3 regions of the Blautia stercoris genome follow, and region 2 is predicted to be linked to each of the others. Evidence: predicted binding sites of a transcription regulator. Region 2 holds the regulator's gene; each other region holds the start of a gene.

Region 1 (3,285 bases), 310 kb from region 2:
AGAGTTAAAAGAAGAAGAAAAGAGGCAGAAAGGGGTAGAGAAAGAAGAGGAGACGAATAAAGCAGAAATTTTAAAAGCCCTGGAGCAGATAAAAACGATAAATCGGGATTTTCAACAGCTGGAAGATTTGCAGGAAATTTTGAAAAGAGAAAAGGAGAGAAAGAGAGAGTTTGCTCAAAAAGAAAAAGAGCTGGATAAGAGAAAGAGGGGGGCGCTTTATATCAAACCGGTTTTGGAGCGATATGAGGAAAAGAAAACAGCACTTGAGACAGAAGAAATCAGGTATCGGGAAATTTGCGGAAGGCAGAAAGCACAAAAACAGAATACAGGAAAACTAAGACAAGAACAAAAAGAGGCAGAACAAAATAAAAGAAAATACGAAAAAATACAGTGTCTGAAAGCGGAATGTCTGGAAATAGAGACAGAATATAAAAAGCTGAATATACTTTGTAATCTCCAAACGGAAAAGGAAAAGTTACAGGAACAGTTAAAGACAGAAATCAAAGAAGCAAAACAGGCAGTGGTTGAATATGAAACAGAAAAAGAAAAATTTTTCTGTGCGCAGGCAGGAATTCTGGCTAAGAGTTTAAAAGAGGGAGTGCCGTGTCCGGTTTGTGGTTCTGTTTTACATCCGCGTCCGGCCGTTGTTTTAGGAGAAGTACTTACCCAGGAAGAACTAAAAGAAAAAGAACGTAAGAAGAAACAGTTAGAAGAGAAAAGACAGCGAACCATGCAGACATTTTTACAGCTGGAGAAAGAAGTAGAAAAAAGTACAAAAGAGATATCGGTAAACCCGGATTTTTTCTGGAAAGAAGTTCATGCAAAACTAGAACAGACAGGACAAAAAAGAAACCAGAAAGAAATAAAAATCAGAGAACTTGAACAAGATGTAAAAAAAGAAGTGAGAGACAGTGAGACAATCCAAAAAGAGTGGATTGAAAATCTGGAAAAAGAAGCGGGAATCTTAAAAGAAAAAGAAATATGTAAAGAGCAGATAGAAGCGTTAAAAGCAGAGAAAAAAGCATGTCAGATGAAATTAAGAACTGCGGTAAAAGAACAAAAGTTTAAAAGTGAAAAAGAAGCCAGATTATTTTGTGAAAAACAGGAAAAACTTTTGAAATTAGAGCAGGAAATTGCAGATTACAAAAAAAGGCTTCACAAGTTTTTAGGGCAGATAAAAATTTTGGAAAAAACGCTTTTGGGGCAAAAAAAACAGTCGGAAGAAGAAAAACAGAAAAAGCTTGAACAGACAGAACAAAATCTGGAAAAAATCAGGATGGAATTAAGAGAAATTTATAAACGTATCAGTTTTTATGAAAAGACCTTAGAACAGCTGAAAAAACTGTGGGAAGAAAGCGAAAAAACCAGAAAGGAAAGACTGGCACTTTTGTCACTTTCGGATACGGCATCCGGAACACTTGCAGGAAAACCGAAAGTATCCTTTGAACGCTATGTTCAGTCTGCATATTTCAAACAAATTGTTGTGGAAGCAAACCAGAGACTGGAACAGATGACAGATGGCAGATATGAGTTGTTGGTAGAGGAGACGGGAACAAACAAAAAAAGCCAGAGTGGTCTGGATTTGCAGGTATACGACTATCATACCGGAAAGGTAAGAAGTGTCCGTTCTCTTTCAGGTGGAGAGAGTTTTCAGGCAGCTCTTTCTCTGGCACTTGGAGTGTCGGGAGTCATAAGTCAGTTTGCGGGGGGAATTTGCATAGAAACCTTGTTCATTGACGAGGGATTTGGGAGCCTTGATGAGCAGTCTTTAGAACTTGCTGTTGATACTTTGCGTCAGCTTTCGGGTCAGGGATGTATGATTGGAATTATTTCGCATGTAAAAGAATTAAAAGAGCAGATTTTTCATCGGATTGAGATAAAAAAAGGACAGAAAGGAAGTCAGATTTTAACAGTGGTCTGAACCTTTAAAAAAACATAAGAATTGCTTGATAAAACGGCAAAAAACATGTATAATAATGGTATTGATAAATTATTGTCATTTACTGCGCCCAATTAAAATTAAGCTGCAGAGAAAGGAGAAAAAATGCATTTAATTAATGATGAAAACGGCAATGTCGTTCCTCATGGTCATGAGCATAATCACAGCCACGAACATACGCATGGACATGCGCATGAACATGGATGCAGCAATTGTGGTGATAACGAGTGTCAGGGAAGCTGTACAGAAGAAGTGGTAGCACTTTTAAATTATATGCTTTCCCACAATGAACACCATGCAGAAGAACTTGACCAGATGGCAGAAAATCTTGCAAAACTGGGAATGGAAGATGCGGCAAAAACGATTAAAGAAGGTGTTGCGGATTTCCAGAAAGGAAACATGCGATTAGGTCTTGCACTGACACTTGTGAAAGAACATTTGAAGGACTGAAATTAAGGAGGCGTAACTATGTGTCTTGCAACCGTTCAAAAAAGTGATGATACTGTAGTATGCAGAAATGTCAGCAGAATTGATGTGGATGGAGAAAAGGTAATCATTCGAGATATTATGGGTGATGAGCGCGTAATAGAAGGAAAAATTCTTATGGTTGATTTAGCAAACAGCCTTGTAAAACTGGATTGTCAGTAAAAACAGATCTTTGAGACTGCTACGCACAGTCTTGAATAGATAAATTATAATGTGGAGGTAAGTAAACGATAAAGTTATCAGAAGTGATGAAAGAGAAAATGCTTTTATCCTTCGAACTGTTTCCACCAAAAACAGACAAAGGTATGGAAAATCTTCCGGGCACAATTGAACATTTGTGCGAATACAAACCGGAATATACTTCCTGTACTTATGGAGCTGGTGGAACAAATGTTGGTAAGAACATGGATGTGTGCAAGATGATTCAGGCTGCCGGAACCACACCGGTAACACATTTTACCTGTATCGGAAACACAGCAGACAATTCTTAACCAGGCTGCTACAATTAACATGGCACTTTCACGTAATGGCTGTGTAATGCCTCGTGAACTTTGCAAAATTATTTCTAAGAATTGGATTTTTCCAAATCCGTTCGACAAAGAACCATTCGATGCTGATGTAGAAGGCAAGAAAGCTCGCTTCAAAGAAGTTGGTATCGAATACACAATGAAACAGATTGATGAATATCGTGCACTTGGTGTAAATGGCATCCATCTGTATGCACTGAATAAGTGGAAAGACGTTTCTGAGATTATTGACAGATCCGGTCTTCGCACATTAGTGTAGGAAACAACATTAAAGAAATATAGGAGGTGCCCTGCAAATGGCACATGTAATTGCGATTGCCGGTAAAGGCGGTG
Region 2 (3,285 bases):
TCCCGCTGTCAGCAGGAATCACGCCATTTAAAATTTTTAAAATAGTTGTTTTGCCAGTTCCATTATTTCCAATGATTGCAACGCGTTCTCCTCTTTTGACAGAAAAACTTAAATCAGAAAAAAGTGGGAGATTTGGAAATGATTTACTTAAGTCTTTTACATCGAGAACATCATTTCCACTGGTAATTTTTGGTTCGAGACGGATTTTCATAGAAGCGTTTAATTCACTTGGTTTTTCAAGAACTTCCATTTTATCTAACATCTTTTCACGGCTCTCTGCACGGCGGATAGATTTTTCACGATTAAACTGTTTTAATTTTGTGATGACTTCTTCTTGATGCTTGATTTCCTGCTGTTGATTCATGTAAGCCTGATAAGCTTCTTTTCGAAGCATTGCTTTCTTTTCACTGTATGCAGAGTAGTTTCCGGAAAAAGAAGAAACTTTTCCGTTATCTATTTCAATTACTTTAGATACAATTTTATCAAGAAAGTAACGGTCATGAGAGACAATTAAGACAGCTCCTGCATAGTTTAAAAGATAAGTCTCCAGCCAGGAGATAGAATCCATATCCAGATGGTTGGTAGGCTCATCGAGAAGTACGATATCAGGTTTGGATAACAGCAGACGACCAAGTGCCACTCGGGTTTTCTGACCTCCGGAGAGAGTTGAAACCAGTTTGGAAAAATCACTTTCCGCAAAGCCCAGACCCTTTAAAACACCGGTTAATTCGCTTTTATAAGCGTATCCGTTTTCCAATTCAAAATTATGGGTTAAGCGGGAATAAGTATCCATAAGCCGTTCTAATTCATCAGCCTTAGCGTATTTCATCTGTTTTTCTATTTCACGCATCTGTAGTTCCATATCAAGAATATGCTGTTTTACTTGAAGTAAAGAGTCATAAATTGTTAAATCTGTATCTAAATCCTGATGCTGTGCCAGATAACCAATTCGTTTTCCTTTAGCAAGAATGACTTCTCCTTTATCAGTGGGAAGCTCCTGCATAATAATGCGCAGTAAGGTAGTTTTGCCTGCACCGTTAATTCCGACCATTGCAGCTTTTTCATGGTCTTCTATATGAAAAGAGGCATTTTGGATTAAAGTTACGCCTCCGAATGATTTTTCTATATTTTGACATGCAAGTATCATAAGTTCCTCCTTAAAAAATTCTACTTATCTGTATAAAAAAACGCCATTGTATTTATTATATCGAAAAAAATGAATTTTACAACAGATAAATGCGGCAATTAAGAGAATTGTATTTGACTTTATTTTAACAATTATATATAATAAAAGTAAATTTGTTTTGTATTGAAAGAACGAATAATCAGGCAAAAGGAGGGTAAAGTCGTGGACGAAAAAAGTATATCGAAGGCTGTAATCAGAAGACTTCCTCGTTATTATCGATACTTGGGTGAACTTTTAGAAGAGGGTGTGGAACGAATTTCTTCTAATGAGCTTAGTTCCAAGATGCATGTTACAGCATCTCAGATTCGTCAGGATTTAAATAATTTCGGAGGATTCGGACAACAGGGATATGGATATAATGTACCTTATCTTTATGCCGAAATAGGAAAAATATTAGGTCTTGACCGAACCCATCATATTATTATTATTGGTGCAGGTAATTTGGGACAGGCACTTGCGAATTATGTAAAATTTGAAAAAAGAGGATTTAAGGTTGTGGGAATTTTTGACATCAATCCGGTGTTGAAAGGAATTTCCATTCGGGGAAATGAAATTCGTATGATGGATGAGCTTCCGGAGTTTTTAAGAGAGAATGATGTTCAAATTGCAACGCTTACTCTGCCGAAAGCTTATGCGGAAGAGACTGCAAACCTTCTTGTGGAGAATGGAATTAAGGCAATTTGGAATTTCGCACATTTGGATTTGGCAGTTCCGGAAGATGTCATTGTGGAAAATGTGCATCTGTCCGAAAGTCTGATGCGTCTGTCTTATAATCTGAATCGGTATAATACAGAACATAAAAAAGAATGATAGAAGAACTGCTGCGAAAAAATATTTCGTAGCAGTTTTTTGATATTTTTAAAACAAAAATTGGGGGTGACTTTATGAGAGAATTCGTATCCGGAACACAGATGAAGCAATTAGATAGATATACGATACAGGAAATAGGAATTCCATCACTGGTGTTAATGGAGCGTGCCGCAAGAAGTGTGTATGATACAATGATAAAAGAAAGACTTCCGCTTAAAAAAGTACTTGTTTTATGCGGAAGTGGCAACAATGGAGCAGACGGTGTGGCGCTTGCAAGAATGCTGCATCTTTCAAATATTTCGGTTGATGTGGAAATTTTAGGAGACCCATCGCATTTTACGACGGAGATGAAACAGCAAATTGAGATTGCAAAAAAATATCAGGTTGCGTTTGTCAAGAATAAAAGCCTGTCTGAATATACTACTATAGTAGATGCCATCTTTGGGGTTGGATTAGACCGAGAAGTAGGTGGAGGTTACAAAGAAAAAATAAAAGAAATTAATCAGGCAGATGCCAAAGTAGTGGCAGTGGACATTCCATCAGGGATTGATTCGGCGACAGGAAAGGTACTTGGATGTGCCGTTTGTGCAGACTGGACGGTCAGTTTTGCTTATGAAAAGCTGGGAACTGTTTTTTATGAAGGAGCAGAGTATGCAGGAAATGTAAGAGTGGCAGATATTGGAATTGTAAAAATGCCTGAAATTTGTTTTCCGATTTCAACTTATACGTTTGAAGAAAAAGATTTGAAAGAAAAATTATTTCGCAGAGAAAGCGGAAATAAAGGAACGTTTGGAAAAGTATTACTAATAGCCGGAAATGAGATGACCAGTGGAGCTGCTCTTTTAAGTGCCTCTTCGGCTCTGCATACGGGAGTTGGAATGGTAAAAGTGCATACTCGAAAAGAGAACAGGGCAATTCTTCCGGTACAGCTTCCGGAAGCTATGTATTGCTTTTATGGCAAAAAAGAGATAAAATCAGAAGCGTTGGCAGAAAGTCTGGAATGGGCAGATGTAGTAGGGATTGGTCCGGGTCTTGGAACAAACAAACAGGCAGAAGAACTGTTAGAATTTGTTTTAAAACGTTCTAAACGACCATTGGTGATTGATGCAGATGGATTAAATTTATTAAAAAGTAAACTTGATTTGCTTGAAAAATACGAGTATCCTGTAATTATGACTCCGCATCTGGGAGAATTTTCACGCTTAAGTGGACTTTCGATTAAAGAATGGAAACAACAGCCGATAGAACTTACAAATAAACTGGCACATTTTTATAACGTAACTTTGGTT
Region 3 (3,285 bases), on a different contig from region 2:
ATCAGACGAACAGCTTGACTGTCCATTTTTATATGCATCTGCAAAAGCAGGTCACGCTGTACTTGACCTTGCTGACACTCCTGAAAATATGGAGCCGCTCTTTGAAACTATCTTAAAATATATTCCGGCTCCGGAAGGTGACCCTGAAGAAGGAACTCAGGTACTGATTAGTACCATCGATTACAACGAATATGTCGGACGTATCGGTGTCGGAAAAGTAGAAAATGGAACAATCCGTGTCAATCAGGACGTTTTACTTTTAAACCATCATGATCCTGATAAGAAAAAACGCGTAAAAATCAGCAAACTCTACGAATTTGACGGACTTGGCAAAAAAGAAGTAACAGAAGCCGGCTTTGGTTCTATTGTTGCAATCTCCGGTATTGCAGATATTCATATCGGTGATACCTTATGTTCTCCGGAAAATCCGGTGGCAATTCCATTCCAGAAGATTTCCGAGCCGACAATTTCCATGAACTTCATTGTAAATGACAGCCCGCTTGCCGGACAGGAAGGCAAATTCGTCACTTCCCGTCATTTAAAAGAACGTCTCTTAAGAGAATTAAATACAGACGTCAGCTTACGTGTAGAAGAAACAGAAAGCACAGACTGCTTTAAAGTTTCCGGACGTGGAGAACTTCATCTGTCTGTTTTAATCGAAAACATGCGTCGTGAAGGCTATGAATTTGCAGTCAGCAAAGCAGAAGTTATTTATCACGAAGATGAACGCGGTAAAAAACTCGAACCAATCGAAATCGCATACATTGATGTTCCGGAAGAATTTTCCGGTACTGTTATCAACCGTTTAAATGAAAGAAAAGGTGAACTGCAGGGCATGAGTCCGGCAAGTGATGGAACTGTCCGTCTGGAATATCACATTCCATCCCGTGGGTTAATCGGTTTCCGCGGAGAATTTATGACCTCCACAAAGGGTACCGGTATCATCAATACTGCTTTTGACGGCTATGCACCATACAAAGGTGATATGAACTACAGAAAACAGGGTTCATTAATCGCTTTTGAATCCGGTGAAGCTGTTACTTACGGACTCTTCTCCGCACAGGATCGTGGTACTTTATTTATCGGACCTGGTGAAAAAGTATACAGCGGAATGGTTATCGGACAGAGTGGAAAATCAGAGGATATTGAGTTAAATGTCTGCAAGACCAAACATCTGACCAACACCCGTTCTTCTTCTGCCGATGATGCCTTAAAACTGACTCCGCCGAGAGTGTTAAGTCTTGAACAGGCTCTCGAATTCATTGATACCGATGAGCTGCTTGAAGTCACTCCAGAGTCCCTGCGTATCCGTAAAAAAATTCTGGATTCCAGACTCCGTAAACGTGACAATATGAAAAAATAGTAAAATCGGAGCATTAAATATCGAATAAAACTCCCAAAAAAGAGAACATTACCGACTGGAAATGTTCTCTTTTTTTTACTTTTTTGATACAGGTCAAGCGGATATTCGCAATCCGCTTCGCTACTTGCTCATAACCAAATAGCTGCTACGCAGCTTATCAGAAGGGGCTTGCCCCTCCTGATACAAGCAAGTCCCCACCCCTGCTTATTGCTTTTTGCAATTGAAGCAGGGGACTTCCTTGATTTGGTTAAATTTTTAACATTTTTCAGAAAATTTCGATTATTTTTTAATAATTCTTGCAATTGCTTCGTTACTATGCTAAAATAATTTCATAAACAAATGGTTTTTATATGCAAAGCAACCAATTTTATTTTAGGAGGTCTCTGAATGGCAAAAAAAGTCGAATCCAAAGTACCTGAAACTATCGATAGCGTAGAAGCACTCCAGACAAAGATTGCTGCTATGAGAGAGGCGCAGAAGAAATTTGCCACCTTTACTCAGGAGCAGGTTGATAAAATCTTTTTTGAGGCTGCAATGGCTGCAAACAAACAACGTATCCCGCTTTCCAAACTGGCCGTGGAAGAAACTGGAATGGGTGTCGTTGAAGACAAAGTAATTAAGAACCATTATGCTGCGGAATATATGTATAACGCTTACAAACGTGTAAAAACCTGCGGTGTAATTGAAGAAGACAAATCTTATGGAATCAAGAAAATCGCTGAACCGGTTGGTCTTGTAGGTGCAGTTATTCCTACCACAAACCCGACTTCTACCGCTATCTTCAAATGTCTGATTTGTTTAAAAACCAGAAATGCAATCTTAATCAGCCCGCATCCGCGTGCAAAAAAATGTACCGCTGAAGCTGCCCGTATCGTTTTAGAAGCAGCTGTAAAAGCAGGTGCTCCGGAAGGAATCATCGGATGTATCGAAGAGCCGACCATCGAACTTTCCAATGAATTGATGAAAGCTGCCGATGTCATCCTTGCAACCGGTGGTCCTGGAATGGTAAAAGCCGCTTATTCATCCGGAAAACCGGCAATCGGTGTAGGTCCTGGAAATACTCCTGTTATCATGGACAGCTCCTGTGATATTCCTACCGCTGTTTACTCTGTCATCCATTCCAAAACATTTGATAATGGTATGATTTGTGCTTCTGAACAGTCCGTTACTGCAATCGCTGATATCTATGATGCAGTGAAAAAAGAATTTGTCAAACGTGGATGTCATGTACTGAACAAAACAGAACTTGACCAGGTTCGAGGCATTATCTTAACAGAAGCAGGCACTGTAAATCCGAAAATTGTAGGACAGCCGGCATACAAGATTGCTGCTATGGCAGGCGTTACTGTTCCTGCTGATACAAAAATCTTAATCGGAGAGGTTACATCCGTTGATGTTTCCGAACCATTTGCTCATGAAAAACTGTCCCCTGTCCTTGCTCTTTATAAAGCAAAAGATTTCGATACTGCACTTGATATGTCAGAACAGCTTATCGCAGACGGTGGATACGGTCATACTTCTTCTCTGTATGTACATCCATCAGAAACTGAAAAACTTGCCAAACATGCCGCTCGTATGAAAACATGCCGTATTCTGGTAAATACTCCGTCATCCCACGGTGGTATCGGTGACCTTTATAACTTTAAGCTTGCTCCATCCTTAACATTAGGCTGTGGTTCTTATGGTGGCAACTCTGTTTCAGAAAACGTAGGTGTCAAACATCTGCTCAATGTTAAAACAGTTGCCGAAAGGAGAGAGAACATGCTGTGGTTCCGTGCACCTGAAAAAGTTTACTTTAAGAAAGGCTGTCTGCCGGTAGCTCTTGATGAATTAAAGAATTATTATCATAAAACAAAAGCATTTATCGTAACTGATACTTTCTTATATCAGAACGGTCATACCAGACCAATCACCGATAAACT

Evidence for each region. Region 2 encodes Rex, which represses fermentation and respiration genes when NADH is low (regulators of the CRP and FNR family bind a similar motif). Its sites were predicted from a motif close to ATTGTTAANTANTTAACAAT; they were not measured.
Region 1: the regulator Rex is predicted to act here: its motif matches at 1,982-2,001, upstream of ACYQ2D_RS03250 (DUF8180 domain-containing protein).
Region 3: the regulator Rex is predicted to act here: its motif matches at 1,607-1,626, upstream of adhE (bifunctional acetaldehyde-CoA/alcohol dehydrogenase).

Annotation. Positions count from the first base shown of each region.
Region 1 covers NZ_BAAHYF010000001.1:657,504-660,788, reverse strand. The annotation lists gene ACYQ2D_RS03255 (AAA family ATPase) at 1-1,921, shown strand, start outside; gene ACYQ2D_RS03250 (DUF8180 domain-containing protein) at 2,045-2,389, shown strand; gene ACYQ2D_RS03245 (CooT family nickel-binding protein) at 2,408-2,587, shown strand; gene ACYQ2D_RS03240 (methylenetetrahydrofolate reductase) at 2,674-2,916, shown strand; gene ACYQ2D_RS03235 (methylenetetrahydrofolate reductase) at 2,936-3,211, shown strand; gene ACYQ2D_RS03230 (ATP-binding protein) at 3,249-3,285, shown strand, end outside.
Region 2 covers NZ_BAAHYF010000001.1:344,387-347,671, reverse strand. The annotation lists gene abc-f (ribosomal protection-like ABC-F family protein) at 1-1,147, opposite strand, end outside; gene ACYQ2D_RS01765 (redox-sensing transcriptional repressor Rex) at 1,349-1,996, shown strand; gene ACYQ2D_RS01760 (NAD(P)H-hydrate dehydratase) at 2,071-3,285, shown strand, end outside.
Region 3 covers NZ_BAAHYF010000002.1:614,478-617,762, reverse strand. The annotation lists gene typA (translational GTPase TypA) at 1-1,363, shown strand, start outside; gene adhE (bifunctional acetaldehyde-CoA/alcohol dehydrogenase) at 1,751-3,285, shown strand, end outside.